3 regions of the Subtercola endophyticus genome follow, and region 3 is predicted to be linked to each of the others. Evidence: predicted binding sites of a transcription regulator. Region 3 holds the regulator's gene; each other region holds the start of a gene.
What was found. The regulator LexA, encoded in region 3, represses DNA repair genes until DNA is damaged. The targets are predictions, from matches to a motif close to TCGAACANNTGTTCGA.
Positions count from the first base shown of each region.

Region 1: LQ955_RS04030 (HNH endonuclease signature motif containing protein) is a predicted target of LexA. The motif match lies at 1,755-1,770, and genes of this name have one in related genera.
Region 2: LQ955_RS16135 (alpha-ketoglutarate-dependent dioxygenase AlkB) is a predicted target of LexA. The motif match lies at 1,891-1,906, and genes of this name have one in related genera.

Region 1 is NZ_CP087997.1:818,293-822,573, reverse strand. Features, by position in the region: gene LQ955_RS04030 (HNH endonuclease signature motif containing protein) at 1-1,552, opposite strand, end outside; gene LQ955_RS04025 (DUF3039 domain-containing protein) at 1,887-2,189, opposite strand; gene LQ955_RS04020 (ABC transporter permease) at 2,212-3,783, opposite strand; gene LQ955_RS04015 (ABC transporter ATP-binding protein) at 3,759-4,281, opposite strand, start outside.
Region 2 is NZ_CP087997.1:3,468,928-3,473,208, reverse strand. Features, by position in the region: gene LQ955_RS16145 (GNAT family N-acetyltransferase) at 1-382, shown strand, start outside; gene LQ955_RS16140 (hypothetical protein) at 493-924, shown strand; gene LQ955_RS16135 (alpha-ketoglutarate-dependent dioxygenase AlkB) at 1,230-1,871, opposite strand; gene LQ955_RS16130 (IS1595 family transposase) at 2,276-3,229, opposite strand; gene LQ955_RS16125 (phosphoketolase family protein) at 3,444-4,281, shown strand, end outside.
Region 3 is NZ_CP087997.1:1,763,390-1,767,670, reverse strand. Features, by position in the region: gene LQ955_RS08310 (class I SAM-dependent methyltransferase) at 1-38, opposite strand, end outside; gene hflX (GTPase HflX) at 79-1,665, shown strand; gene lexA (transcriptional repressor LexA) at 1,814-2,479, opposite strand; gene LQ955_RS08295 (LysM peptidoglycan-binding domain-containing protein) at 2,932-3,234, shown strand; gene LQ955_RS08290 (histidinol-phosphate transaminase) at 3,331-4,281, shown strand, end outside.

The DNA of each region.
Region 1 (4,281 bases), 950 kb from region 3:
GTCTTCGTCGTTCGAAAATGTTCGGTGGCCCGGTTTTCGTGAGTCGGTCTGAGGTTTGTCGGCACCGTTGGGGTCGCTGCTGATGGTCGACCCATTTCGGTGGAATCAGATGCGGCACCCCGTCAACCATGACCAGCCGCCAGTCAGCGGTATGTAAATGGTTGTGGTGGAACTTGCACAACAATGCCCCGTTGCACACATCCGTCACACCCGGTGCGTACGTGTCGTCTTTCCAGTCGACGACATGGTGGCTCTCGCAGAACTGTGGTGGCCGGTTGCAGCCCTTCCACACACACCCGCCATCACGATTCGCCAATGCCCGGTTCTGGGCAGCGCTGAACAGGCGCCTCGTTTTCCCGAGGTGCAGCACCTCGCCGTGCGCACCGAACACGGTCATGACGATGTCGGCGTGGCAGAGAGTCTGCGCGACCACCGACGCGGGAACGGGTTCGTCGATGCCGTCGATCCACCCCACGCCACGCCCACTGACGACGTCGTCGAGGGTGGCGTGGATGTTCAGCACCGGCCGTGCACCGTTGATCTGCGGCATCCCCGACAACCCTGCGGCGACCCGGATGACCTCGGTGAACACGTCCACCCGACGCTGCGGCAACGTGCGCGTATCGACCGCTACCGCCTCCGCATCATCATCGATGGCGGTGGCGGTGGCGGTGGCGGTGGCGCCGACTCCAGCGTCGGCGTCGGCGTCGGCGTTGGGTGTGCCGGGGTCGAAGGGGATGTGTCCGGCGACTCTGGGGCTGGAGATCGCGTGATCAACGGCCATCCACACCCCGCCCTGCTCCGGCGTGAGTATCCCGTTCACCCGAACGCACCCTGAGCGGGTGTTCGAGAATGTCAGACCGCGTTTCGCTTCCAAGTCTTTGTACCGGGGTTCCGCACCGTCTGCGTCGAGCGACTCTCTCGCCCGGACAGCGAGGCCGCGAATATCATCCGCACCGAACCGCACCCCACCGATACCGTCGATAGCCCAGTCAACGAGTTGCCGTTCGACCGCACGGATCTCCTCGGTGCCGCAGTTCGGGGCCGCCTCCGACAGCGGGCGGGTAATGGCTTCAGCGGTGTCGATACCGATCAGGCCCGACCGTAACGCGTCTTCGACCTCCGGGAACCTCGACGGGACAGGCATCCCAACCACAACCGACGGCAATACCTGCACCCCCAGCTTGATCCGGCTTCGCGCTGTCGAGCGTGATACCGACGTGCTGGCGACGATCAGTTCGACAGCGTTCGCGAACCCCTGTTTGCGTGCGAGTGACTCCTCCCCCAGCTCGTGTCTGCTGCGGTCTGCGACATCTCCAGCCACCTGCGTACGTAACCCGTCTACCAACCTGCCCAGCCGCTCCACCGCAACCAAGCCGGCCAATAATTCTTCGTCGGCAAGCCCGCAGGGCGCGGCAGCCCGGAACGCTCCACATTCTCCGCACGCCGCGACCGCTTCCGCCAACAGCACACCCAACGACACCCGAGCATTGTCGGGATCGTTGGGGCCGTCGGCGGGGCTGCCGGTGGGCGGAGGGGGTGTTGCGGACATAGACCGATCATACCACAATCCCGAGGTATTCTCACTAACAAAGTGGCTCCGAACCACGGGAATTCGCACCCCGAAACACCCACCCCGGGCATCCCGGGCTGCCGCGCCCTACCGGGCTTGCCACCAAACGACCTACCGCACCACCATAAATATCACCACCCACCGACACCCGAGGGTCACCCCGCATTTCGAGATGGTCACCTCGAAAATAAGTTCGCTCCAACGACAGAGCGACTATTTGGCAAACCTCATCCTGGCTTTATTAAACCCAGCTCAGCCCGGCCCGGCACAGGCCGAGCGACCGGTGAAGTTAAACCCGGCGCGCTGCTCGTAGTTACTCGTCTTGCATCTTCTCGTAGATCTCTTTGCAGGTCGGGCAGACCGGAAACTTGTCGGGGTCGCGACCTGGGATCCACTTTTTGCCACAGAGGGCTTTGACCGGCTTTCCAGTCATTGCCGACTCGAGAATCTTCTCTTTCTGCACATAGTGCGAGAACCGCTCGTGGTCGCCGGGTTCGAAGTGTTCGTTCTCAAGAAGTTCTTCGAGCTCGCGCTCGAGGGTCGCGGTGCCCCCGCCCTCGGGCAGGGCGCCCGGGCCTCCGGGCTCGGCGATGGATGATCGGGGCGAAATCGTCATGCCGAAATTCTACCGCCGCGCTTTAGGCCCGCAGCGAGGTGGCGAGAATTTCCGGCCCTCGACGATTGACGATCGCTCCCCCGGCCACAGCCCCGAGAACCACCACGACGAGACCGGTGACGACGCCCCACCACAGCGCCGCCGTGTGTGCCTCAGCGTTGCCGAACTCAGCGATGATGCCGAAATAGATGCTCGGAGCCGAAAGCAGCAGCGTTCCGGCGACAGTGCCGATCTGCACGAAGACCGAGGTCGAGCCGGTCGACTGCGGCTGAACGAAGGGGCTGTCACCTGGCCGGGTCGCCGCGTACGGAAAACGCGCCGAAATGACACTTCCGAGGCCGATGCCTGAGAGCAGAAGGCAGGTGCTCACTCCGAGCAGCGACGGCAGCGCGGCGCTGTTGCCAGCGAGAAACACGGTGACGACCGATCCGATGCCGATCAACGGCAGGCCGATCAGCAGCACAGGTGCCATACGCCCCACCCGATCGGCGACACCGCGTTTACCCGAAACGATGTGCAGCCACACCGCAGAACTATCGAGCGCGATGTCATTGTGAATCATGAAACCGAGGAACAGGCACATTACCGGCAGCGGAATCAAAGCGTAGATGGTGAGCGGAAATGCCACCAGCACAAACGGAATCGCCATGATGATCGGCACGATCGGCACGATCACGAGCGGCACGAAGTACCGGGGATCGCGAGACCAGTACGTCAGGCTGCGAGCCGCGATCGAACCTGCCGGTGTCGACGGCAGACTCGCGAACCATCCCAGGCCGACGGGCTCGGCGCGAGCGTCGTCGCGACGGTTCGAGAGCAGCATCACAGTCACGAGCGACCGCCAGGCCAACCACAGCACGATCACCGTGACAGCGGCAACGATGAAGCTGAGGAACGCCGCCCCGCCCTGCCCTGTGGCGGCTGCGGCGGGCAGTGCCCACCCTGCGCCCAGGGGTGTGTAACTCAAGAATGCAGCAATGTTCTGCCCGACGGTGGCTCCGGATTCGCCCCAGTTCACGCTCAACGCGAGCACCACGGCAGGGGCGAGCAGCACGAGTATCAGCACGCCCACAACGCCGGCGACCTCACGGGCCCGACGTGTCGAGAGCAGAAAGGCGGCGAGCGACGATGACAGCCTGCCGAGCAGGATGCACGTCAGCACCGCGAGCGCGGCACCCACTACAGCCAGCAGAGCCAGGCCCAGGTCGTGCGACCACGCCACCACGGTTGCGATACCGAAGATCGTCACAGCGACGACCGGAAGCGCCACGATCGAGCTGATCGCGAGACCAGCCGCAAGACTGCGCGGAGCGACGCCGAACAAAGCAAAGCGACGCGGATCGACGGGGTCGGCGCGTTGCAGAATGAGCGGGGCGACGGCAAAAGCCAGCACGATGACCGATCCCGCGATCACCAGCTCGGTCTCACTGGTCGAAGCCTTCGAACCAGACAACCCGGCAACCTGAAGACTCACCACGATCAGCGCGATCAGCCCGACGAGCAACCCGACGGCGACCCCGAACGCACGGGTCTTTGTGCCGATGAAGATGTTTCGGAGAAGCGCGAGCCTCAGTCTAAAGAGCTCAGCAACCATTCCATGCCTTCAACTGCTTTGTGGCCGCCCGCGAGTTCGATGAACCGATCTTCGAGGGTGGAGCCGTTTCTGACATGGTCGACGGTGCCGCTGGTGAGAACCCGCCCGTGCACGATGATGGCGACGCCGTCGCAGACCCGCTCGATCATCTCCATGCTGTGGCTGGAGAGCACGACGGTGCCCCCGGCGGCGACATACTTCTGCAGAATGTCGGTGACGGTATCGGCCGAGACAGGGTCGACCGATTCGAAGGGTTCGTCGAGCACCAGCAGTCGGGGCGAGTGGATCATCGAGGCCGCGAGGGCGACCTTCTTGGTCATGCCTGCCGAGTAGTCGGAGACGAGACGGTTGAGGGCATCCTGAATGCCGAACGCCTCGGCCAGTTCGTCGGCGCGCTCGCGCACGGTCTGCCCGTTGAGGCCACGAAGCGAGCCGGAATAGTGCAGCAGCTGACGACCGGTGAGTCGATCGAACAGGCGCAACTTATCGGGAAGGATT
Region 2 (4,281 bases), 1.7 Mb from region 3:
GGGCGAGCAGTACTGGCGCGAGCGCGGCGGCCGCGGAACCACAGGAACCGGCGCGAATCTCGCCGCCATCGACACTGCTGCCGGTGACCGTTGGGTAGGCACCATGGGCGGGTACATCGATCGCACAGCGGGCCCGATGCTCGTGGGCGTCTACGTCTCGCCCGACTACCGCGGAACAGAGCGCGGGGTCACCGACGCCTTGATGCAGGGCATCGAAGAGTGGGCGCGCGGGCATTCCAGCACATTGACTCTGCACGTGCACAGCCAGAACGCGCGAGCGATCGCCGCGTACGAACGACGCGGTTACGTGGCGACCGGGCGACTGTTTCCCTACATTCTGAACCCGCATCAGCGTGAGATGGAGATGCGCAAGCCGCTCTGACCGGTCGCACACGGTAGTCGTCGTTGTACACAACCGTCGATCACGGCGAGTTCTCCACAATCGGCGGCCCAACGGCCGGCGAGCGGATGCCCGTGGCCGAACATCGACGCATGACAACTCTCACCACCACCGAAGATCCGCTCAGCGAACCGCTCACCACCGACCGCCTCCTCGAAAAACGGGTGCTCTCGTGCATGGGGCCGGCGTGCCGCAGCCAGGTATGGCTCCTGCTCCTCGACTCCGACGAACGCCAGCTGCCCGTCGCGATTCCGTGTGACGACCTGAGGCCAGAGCCCACCGAGCTCGAGGTCGACAATCTCGCCGCATTCGCAGCCGGAATGCTCTTCGACCGCGGCGGCAGCCAGCTCGTCACGGTGTGGGAGCGGCAGGGCCGCGGTTCACCCACCCCCACAGACGCCCGCTGGGCGGCCGCCTTCGCCGAGCACTGCGAACGGCGCGGCATTCCGCTCCGGGCGCAGCTGTTGTGCCATTCGCGCGGCGTACGAGTGCTGCGTCCGGCCGAGCTGCGGGCGGCGGCCTGATGCGGCTCGGCCCGACGCGGCACGGTCCCGGGCGGCACGGCCTCAAGCGGCACCGTCTGCGTCGGCGGAGCGCGCGTGGGCACGGCCTGCGGGGGCGCTACCCGCGTGGTCGGAGCCTGCGTCGGCACTACCCGCGCCGGCACCTCGGCGCCGTGGTGCAGGCGCAAAACGTAGGAGAATTCGACCTGGTGAGGCTATGTGGCGCCGACGGGGTCGATATCTCCGCTGAAACGCACGGCAATGACTCGCGACGGCGCGTGCTCGCCGCCGCACATGCGCACGCAACGCCACGCCCTTGCCGACGACTACGCGCCGAGGCGCTTCCAGTGCGGCCGGAACTGAATGCTGATGCGCGGACCCACCGCCTGCTTGGTCTTCAGAATCGCGTGCTCGTGCGTGCGCTGGCAGCTGCCGCCCATCACCACCAGGTCACCGTGGCTCACCACGAACCGGCGCACCTCACCCCCGCCCTTCGGCCGAAGCGAGAGAGTTCGCTCGGCTCCCACCGAGACGATCGCCACCATGGTGTCGCGGTCGATCAGTCTGCCGACCCGGTCGCCGTGCCAGGCGACGCTGTCGTCTCCCGTGCGGTAGAAACACAGCCCCGCGGTTTCGAAGACCTGGTCTTTCGGGCGACCATAGTGGTCGTTGAGATCGTCTTGCGCACGATCGAGCAGACCGTCAGGAAACGAGTCGCGCGGGCCGAACCACGAAACCAGTCGCGGCACAGCAACCACCTTGTCGTACATCGGCCGCGCATCTGCCTTCCACGGCACCTGCAACGCGAGGCGCTCGAACAGTTCGTCGGAGTTGGTCACCCAGCCGGGCCGCACGTCGAGCCACGCTCCTTCACCGAGCTCGACCCGTTCGACCGTGCCGCCGAGAGGTTGCAGTTCTGGCGCGGCGCCGGGTTCGTCGAACAACGACATTTGATACGCGAGATTCATACTCCGACTCTAGCGAGTTTCGAACATATGTACTGGGTATCTGCTTAGGTGAAGCAAACGTAATGATAATCACTCAACTATGATGAAGCAATGAATGCTTGGCGATCTTCTGCGATTGAGGATGCAAAAAAGTCGGCGGTGTCAAGGGCGGCTGGACGAGATCGCTGGTATCGAATTCTCCATCGGTCGCGATCGGCATTCTGGTGGGTCTTCACGCCCGTATTGATCTTCTCAGTTGTTGTGCACTTTCTACCGGACTCTGCCATGAAGAGTGATATCCAAGCTGCGATCACCTTCGGGCTTCCTTTTGCCATTGCAATCCCTGTTGCAGCGTGGACGTTGGCCAGGGTTGTACTTCGCGTCATGAATGGGCACCGCCGAATGTAGCGAGTGCATCGCTCGATTCACTCCCAGAGGGGTTGATCGCTAACGAGGCTGGGCAGCGGGTGGGGTTCGGTGTTCACCGCCTGGCTCATCAGCCGGTAGAACAGCAGGCCCCTGTTTTTCGCGGAACGCCGGTTGAAGCGGAATGTGAACTCGTCCAGGTAGTACGCGAGGTGATCAGAGGATGCCCCATATTGCAGTGTTCCCTGCAACCAACGCTTCAACAACGACGCAACGATATGCACCCCGGGCAGGTCAACATGCGCAGGTTTCGTACCACCGAGCTGCGTGTAGTAATCATGCTGATAGCCCAGCCCCGACAGCCGGCGTAACTCTCTCGCGCCGTCCGTTTTGATCCTCGACCCCGGCTCGACGGTACGCGTGGCGAACGTGACGAGCGCGAGCGGTTCTTTCAGTGTCGGCTCCAACCGGATTCGGCCGAGTTTTCTGGGGCCGAGCATTTCCGCGGCAACCATCACACCGAGCTTGGACGAGGAACGGCCCGCGTTGCCGCGGCTGATGCCGCCGACGAAGGTCTCATCGACCTCGACCGTGCCCGTGAGTACATCACGGCCCGGGATCACCATCGCACGCCGGAACTTATGCATCCACGCCCACGCCGTCTCATACGACTTCAACCCCAACACCCGCTGCAACCCGAGAGCCGAGACCCCGTTCTTCTGCGCCGTGATGAACCACGCCGCAGCGAACCAGGTCTGCAACGGCGTACGAGTGCGATCAAAGAGCGTGCCCGCCGTCACCGACGTGCGCCGCTGACAGACCCGACACATCCACAACCCGTCGCCCGTGCGCCAAAACTTAGTCGCATCGCACTTCGGGCACACGAACCCACCCGGCCACCGCAAACCAGCGAGGAAATCAAAACAACCCCGCTCGGTCGAGAACCACTCCTGGAATTCAGGAAATGTTCCTGGATAGTCCACACCAGGCAACGGGCCCGAATGTTCAGCCATACTCAAAGGTTACTTCACCCAAGCAGATACCCAGTACATATGTTCGATGTTCTCTTCAATCGCCCTCGACGCGCACCGAGCCTCATTCGTGTGTTCAAGCGGTGTTGGCCTGCTCGACACCATTGCGCCTCTGGCCTCTACCAGGCGGCATGCCTAGGCTGAGGCAGATAGACCATGCCGAGTGGGCACTGCCCGCACACAGGAGGGTTCAGTCATGACAGACACAGCCGAGGTCTCGACGACCTTTGACGGCATCGAGGCTCAGACGTCACACGGAGCGTCGCAGCCGTGGCCCGTTCGGGCCCCAGAACGACTCGAAGGCGAAGAACTGCAGAGGGTCAACGCCTGGTGGCGCGCAGCCAACTACCTCTCTATCGGGCAGATCTACCTGCTCGACAATCCGCTGCTGAAAGAGCCCCTGAGTCGCGACGACATCAAGCCTCGCTTGCTCGGGCACTGGGGCACCACGCCGGGCCTGAACTTCGTCTACGCGCACCTCAACCGCATCATTCAGCAGCGCGAACAGGCTACGCTCTACGTCACCGGCCCGGGGCATGGTGGTCCTGGCATGGTGGCGAACGCTTACCTCGACGGCACGTACTCCGAGGTCTACTCCCCCATCGGCAAAAACGAAGAGGGCATGCGGCGGCTCTTTCGGCAGTTCTCGTTTCCCGGCGGCATTCCCAGCCACGACTCGCCCGAGACGCCGGGCTCGATTCACGAGGGCGGTGAGCTCGGATACTCGCTCAGCCACGCCTACGGCGCTGCCTTCGACAACCCGAACCTGTTGGTGGCGTGCGTCATCGGCGACGGCGAGGCCGAGACCGGCCCGCTGGCGACGAGCTGGCACTCGAACAAGTTTCTCGACGCCGCTCAAGACGGCGTCGTACTGCCGATTCTGCATCTGAACGGCTACAAGATCGCCAACCCGACTGTTCTGGCGCGCATCCCCGAAGACGAACTGCTCGACCTCATGCGGGGCTACGGGCACAACCCGCACATCGTCTCCGGCGGTTTCGACGACGAAGATCCCCTGCTCGTGCACCAGCGCA
Region 3 (4,281 bases):
GGGTGAGCTGAGAAGTAGTGCCCATTGTCGGAAGCCATAGAGGGAATGTAGCAAATGAGAGGTCTAGTCTTTACATCAATGTCTGAACACGATTCACTTTCGCCGAACGAGTCGACTCTCGACGAGACGGCAACCACGGCAACCGACACGGCGGCAACCGACGAGTCGACCCGATCCACGGTCGACCGTATTCTGGCGCGCGCCGACGCCCGGGCATCCGGCTACGCTCTGTTCTCGCCCGGCAGTGCGCAAGCGGTCGACCGCCAGAGTGCGGATGCGCGGGGCCGAACGAACCACGACGGTGACCAGTTCGACCTGGCCGACCGTCAGGCTCTGCGCCGCGTCGCCGGTCTCTCCACCGAACTCGAAGACGTCACCGAGGTCGAATACCGCCAGTTGCGGCTCGAGAACGTCGTGCTCATCGGCGTTTACACCCAGGGCACGTTGACCGACGCCGAGAACTCGCTGCACGAGCTCGCCGCCCTCGCCGAAACCGCGGGTGCCGCGGTGCTCGACGGTCTGCTGCAGCGTCGGGCGAACCCCGACCCGAGCACCTACTTCGGCAAGGGCAAGGCCGAAGAGCTGGCCGGCGTGGTGAAGGCGCTCGGCGCCGACACCGTCATCGCCGACAGCGAGCTGGCACCGAGCCAGCGGCGAGCCCTCGAAGACATCGTGAAGGTCAAGGTCATCGACCGCACAGCCGTCATTCTCGACATCTTCAGCCAGCACGCCAAGAGCCGGGAGGGCAAGGCCCAGGTCGAACTCGCGCAGCTCGAATATCTGCTTCCGCGCCTGCGCGGCTGGGGCGAGTCGATGTCGCGCCAGGCCGGTGGCCAGGTTGGCGGCACCGGATCGGGAATGGGTTCACGAGGCCCCGGTGAGACGAAGATCGAGCTCGATCGGCGCCGCATCCACACGCGCATGTCGCGACTGCGCAAGCAGATCGCCGCAATGAAGCCCGCCCGCGAGGCGAAGCGCGCCAACCGTAAGCGCAACACCGTGCCGTCTGTGGCCATTGCCGGCTATACGAACGCAGGTAAGTCCTCGCTGCTGAACCGCATCACCGGCGCCGGACTGCTGGTCGAGAACGCGTTGTTCGCGACGCTCGACGCAACGGTGCGACGCACCCAGACCGCCGACGGCCGCGAGTTCACCTTCGTCGACACCGTGGGGTTCGTGCGCAGCCTGCCGACGCAATTGGTGGAGGCGTTCCGCTCCACGCTCGAAGAGGTTGCCGACGCCGACGTCATTCTGCACGTGGTCGACGGATCGCACCCCAACCCCGCGAGCCAGCTCACCACGGTGCGTGAGGTGATCGGTGAGGCCGGTGCCCGAGGCATCCCGGAGCTGGTGGTGTTCAACAAGAGCGACCTCATCGACGAGAGCGACCGCATCGTGTTGCGTGGCCTCGAGCCGCACTCGGTGTTCGTCTCGGCGCGCACCGGTGAAGGCATCGAGGAGCTGCTGCAGCTGCTCGACGGGATGCTCCCCACGCCGTCGATCGAGGTCGACGTTCTGGTTCCCTACGACCGCGGTGACCTGATCTCGCAGATGCACCAGCACAGCACCGTGCTGAGCACCGACTACGAAGAGGGCGGAACCCACGTTCGCGCCCTCGTGAACCCCGAGTTCGAGGCGCAGCTGCTGGAGTTCAGCACCACCTGACCTCACGTCTACCACCCACGCAAATGAGCCCGTTACGACGAACTGAGTCCTTTGTAACGGGCTCAACTCGGCGTAACGGGCTCACGAGCAGGGGCGGGCTGACGCGCAGCAGCGGACTCACGCGCAGCAGCGGGCGGTCATCCGAGCGTCAGACGGAGCGCAGCACTGCGACGACCTTGCCGAGCACGGTCGCGTAGTCGCCCAAGATGGGCTCGAAGTTCGAGTTGCGCGGCAGCAGCCAGGTGTGTCCGTCACGCTGGCGGAACACCTTCACGGTGGCCTCTTCGTCGAGCATCGCGGCCACGATGTCACCGTTCTCCGCTGTGTTCTGCGTGCGCACGACCACCCAGTCGCCATCGCAGATCGCCGCGTCGATCATCGATTCGCCCACGACCTTCAGCATGAACAGCTCACCTTTGCCCACGAGCTGCCGGGGCAGTGGGTAGACCTCCTCCACCTGCTGCTCTGCAGTGATCGGGATGCCCGCGGCAATGCGCCCGACGAGAGGAACGAGTGCCACGTCACCGTGTGGTGTGGGGGAGTCCGCCGTTGCTGCGTCGCCCTTGGGTATATCGATCAGCACCTCGAGCGCACGAGGACGATTCGGGTCGCGCCGCAGGTACCCGCTCAACTCGAGCTGGTTCAGCTGGTGGGTCACGCTCGACAGCGAGGCGAGGCCCACGGCGTCGCCGATCTCGCGCATGCTCGGCGGATACCCCTGCTGGTTCACCGCGTCGGAGATCACTTCGAGAATGGCCAGTTGTTTCTCGCTCAGCGACTTGCGTCGCCTGGTTCCGCCTCGTTCACTGACCACGTCGTACTCGCTTTCGTCTCTGGTTCGCCTGGGCTTCGACCGTGCTGCGACCAATGTCAGTGGTGTGCGATTCACTATTCGAAGTACCGATGCGGTCGATCTCAACTATCGAAACTGTATCGAACACTGCACGAAGAAGAAACACATGTTCGAGTGTGTCGCGAGATTCGCGCTGATATTCGACTTGAACATTCGAACAATCGAAGATATATTCGGAACACAGCTTCGTACCAGGCGCTCCCGGCCGAGCGCCTGGTACGAAAACCCTTACAACGGGTACGTCCTTGAGAGGCAAGGCCATGACTGCACTTCAGCTCGACGCTCGACCGTTTACCGCTGCTCGTCCGTCAACGACGCCACGCGGGGCAGCTTCGGTGCCACACGCGGGAGTTTCGACGCCACGCGCGGCAGATTCGACGCCGCGCGCGGCGGTTTCGCGTACGCGCCTGCGCATGACCCGTCGCGGTCGCCTGGTGCTCGTCGCGCTCGTCTCCCTACCTCTCCTCGCCGGCCTCGCCGCGTTCGCCCTCCTCGGCGGCGGTGCAGCCATCGCCACCGGTGGCGGGCAGCCCGTCACCTACAGCTACGTGACGGTGCAGTCGGGCGAGAGTCTCTGGGGTATCGCGCAGTCGCTCGATCCGTCGGCCGACCCGCGCGACATCATCGCCGAGATCGTCGATCTCAATCAGCTGCACACATCCGACGTGCACGCCGGCCAGCGCCTCGCCCTCCCGCCCGAGTACGCGGCCAAGTAGCGCCGTTCGAAGGCAGTCAGCGCCGGCACTCACCGCCGGCACTCACCGCCGGTGACGGCACGCACACCAGCGACGGCACGCACTACCATTGAGCAGGTGAGTTCTCTAGCCGATCTTCCCATCCGCGACGACCTCCGGGGGCTTTCGCCCTACGGCGCACCCGAGCTCAAGGTGGCCGTTCAGCTGAACGTCAACGAGAACACTCATCCCATTCCCGAAGACGTGGCCCGCTCGATCATCGAGGCCCTCGCACTGGAGTTGCTCTCGGTCAACCGCTACCCCGACCGTGAATTCCTTGCCCTGCGCGACAGCCTCGCCCGGTACCTCGGCGGCGGTTTGTCGCGAGACAATGTCTGGGCGGCGAACGGCTCGAACGAGATTCTGCAGCAGATTCTGCAGGCCTTCGGCGGGCCCGGGCGATCCGTTCTCGGCTTTCCCCCTACCTACTCGATGCACCCCATCATCGCGGCGGGCACCGGCACCGAGTGGATCGCGGGCGTTCGCGATGCCGAGTACCAGATCTCGCCCCAGACCGCCGTCGAATGGATCGAACGCACCAGCCCCGACCTCGTGTTCTTCTGCTCGCCGAACAACCCCACCGGCACCGCACTCTCGCTCGAGACCATCGCGGCTGCCTACGACGCCACTCCCGGAATCGTCGTCGTCGACGAGGCCTACGCCGAGTTCGGGCACGCCGGCGAGCCGACCGCTCTGTCGCTGTTGCCGGGACGCGAGCGCCTCATCGTCACGCGAACCATGAGCAAGGCCTTCGCCTTCGCCGGCGCCCGCCTCGGTTACCTCGCTGCAGACCCCGCGATCAGCGACGCCCTGCGGCTGGTGCGTCTGCCGTACCACCTCTCGTCGTTGACGCAGGCAGCGGCGGTCGCCGCGCTCGCGCACGCCCCCGAGATGCTCGCGATGGTCGACGACATCAAGGTGCAACGCGACCGCATCGAAACGACTCTGCGTACCCTCGGCTACAACCCGTTTCCGAGCGCCTCGAACTTTGTTCTCTTCGGCGGGGTGCCAGACGCCCACCGCCTGTTC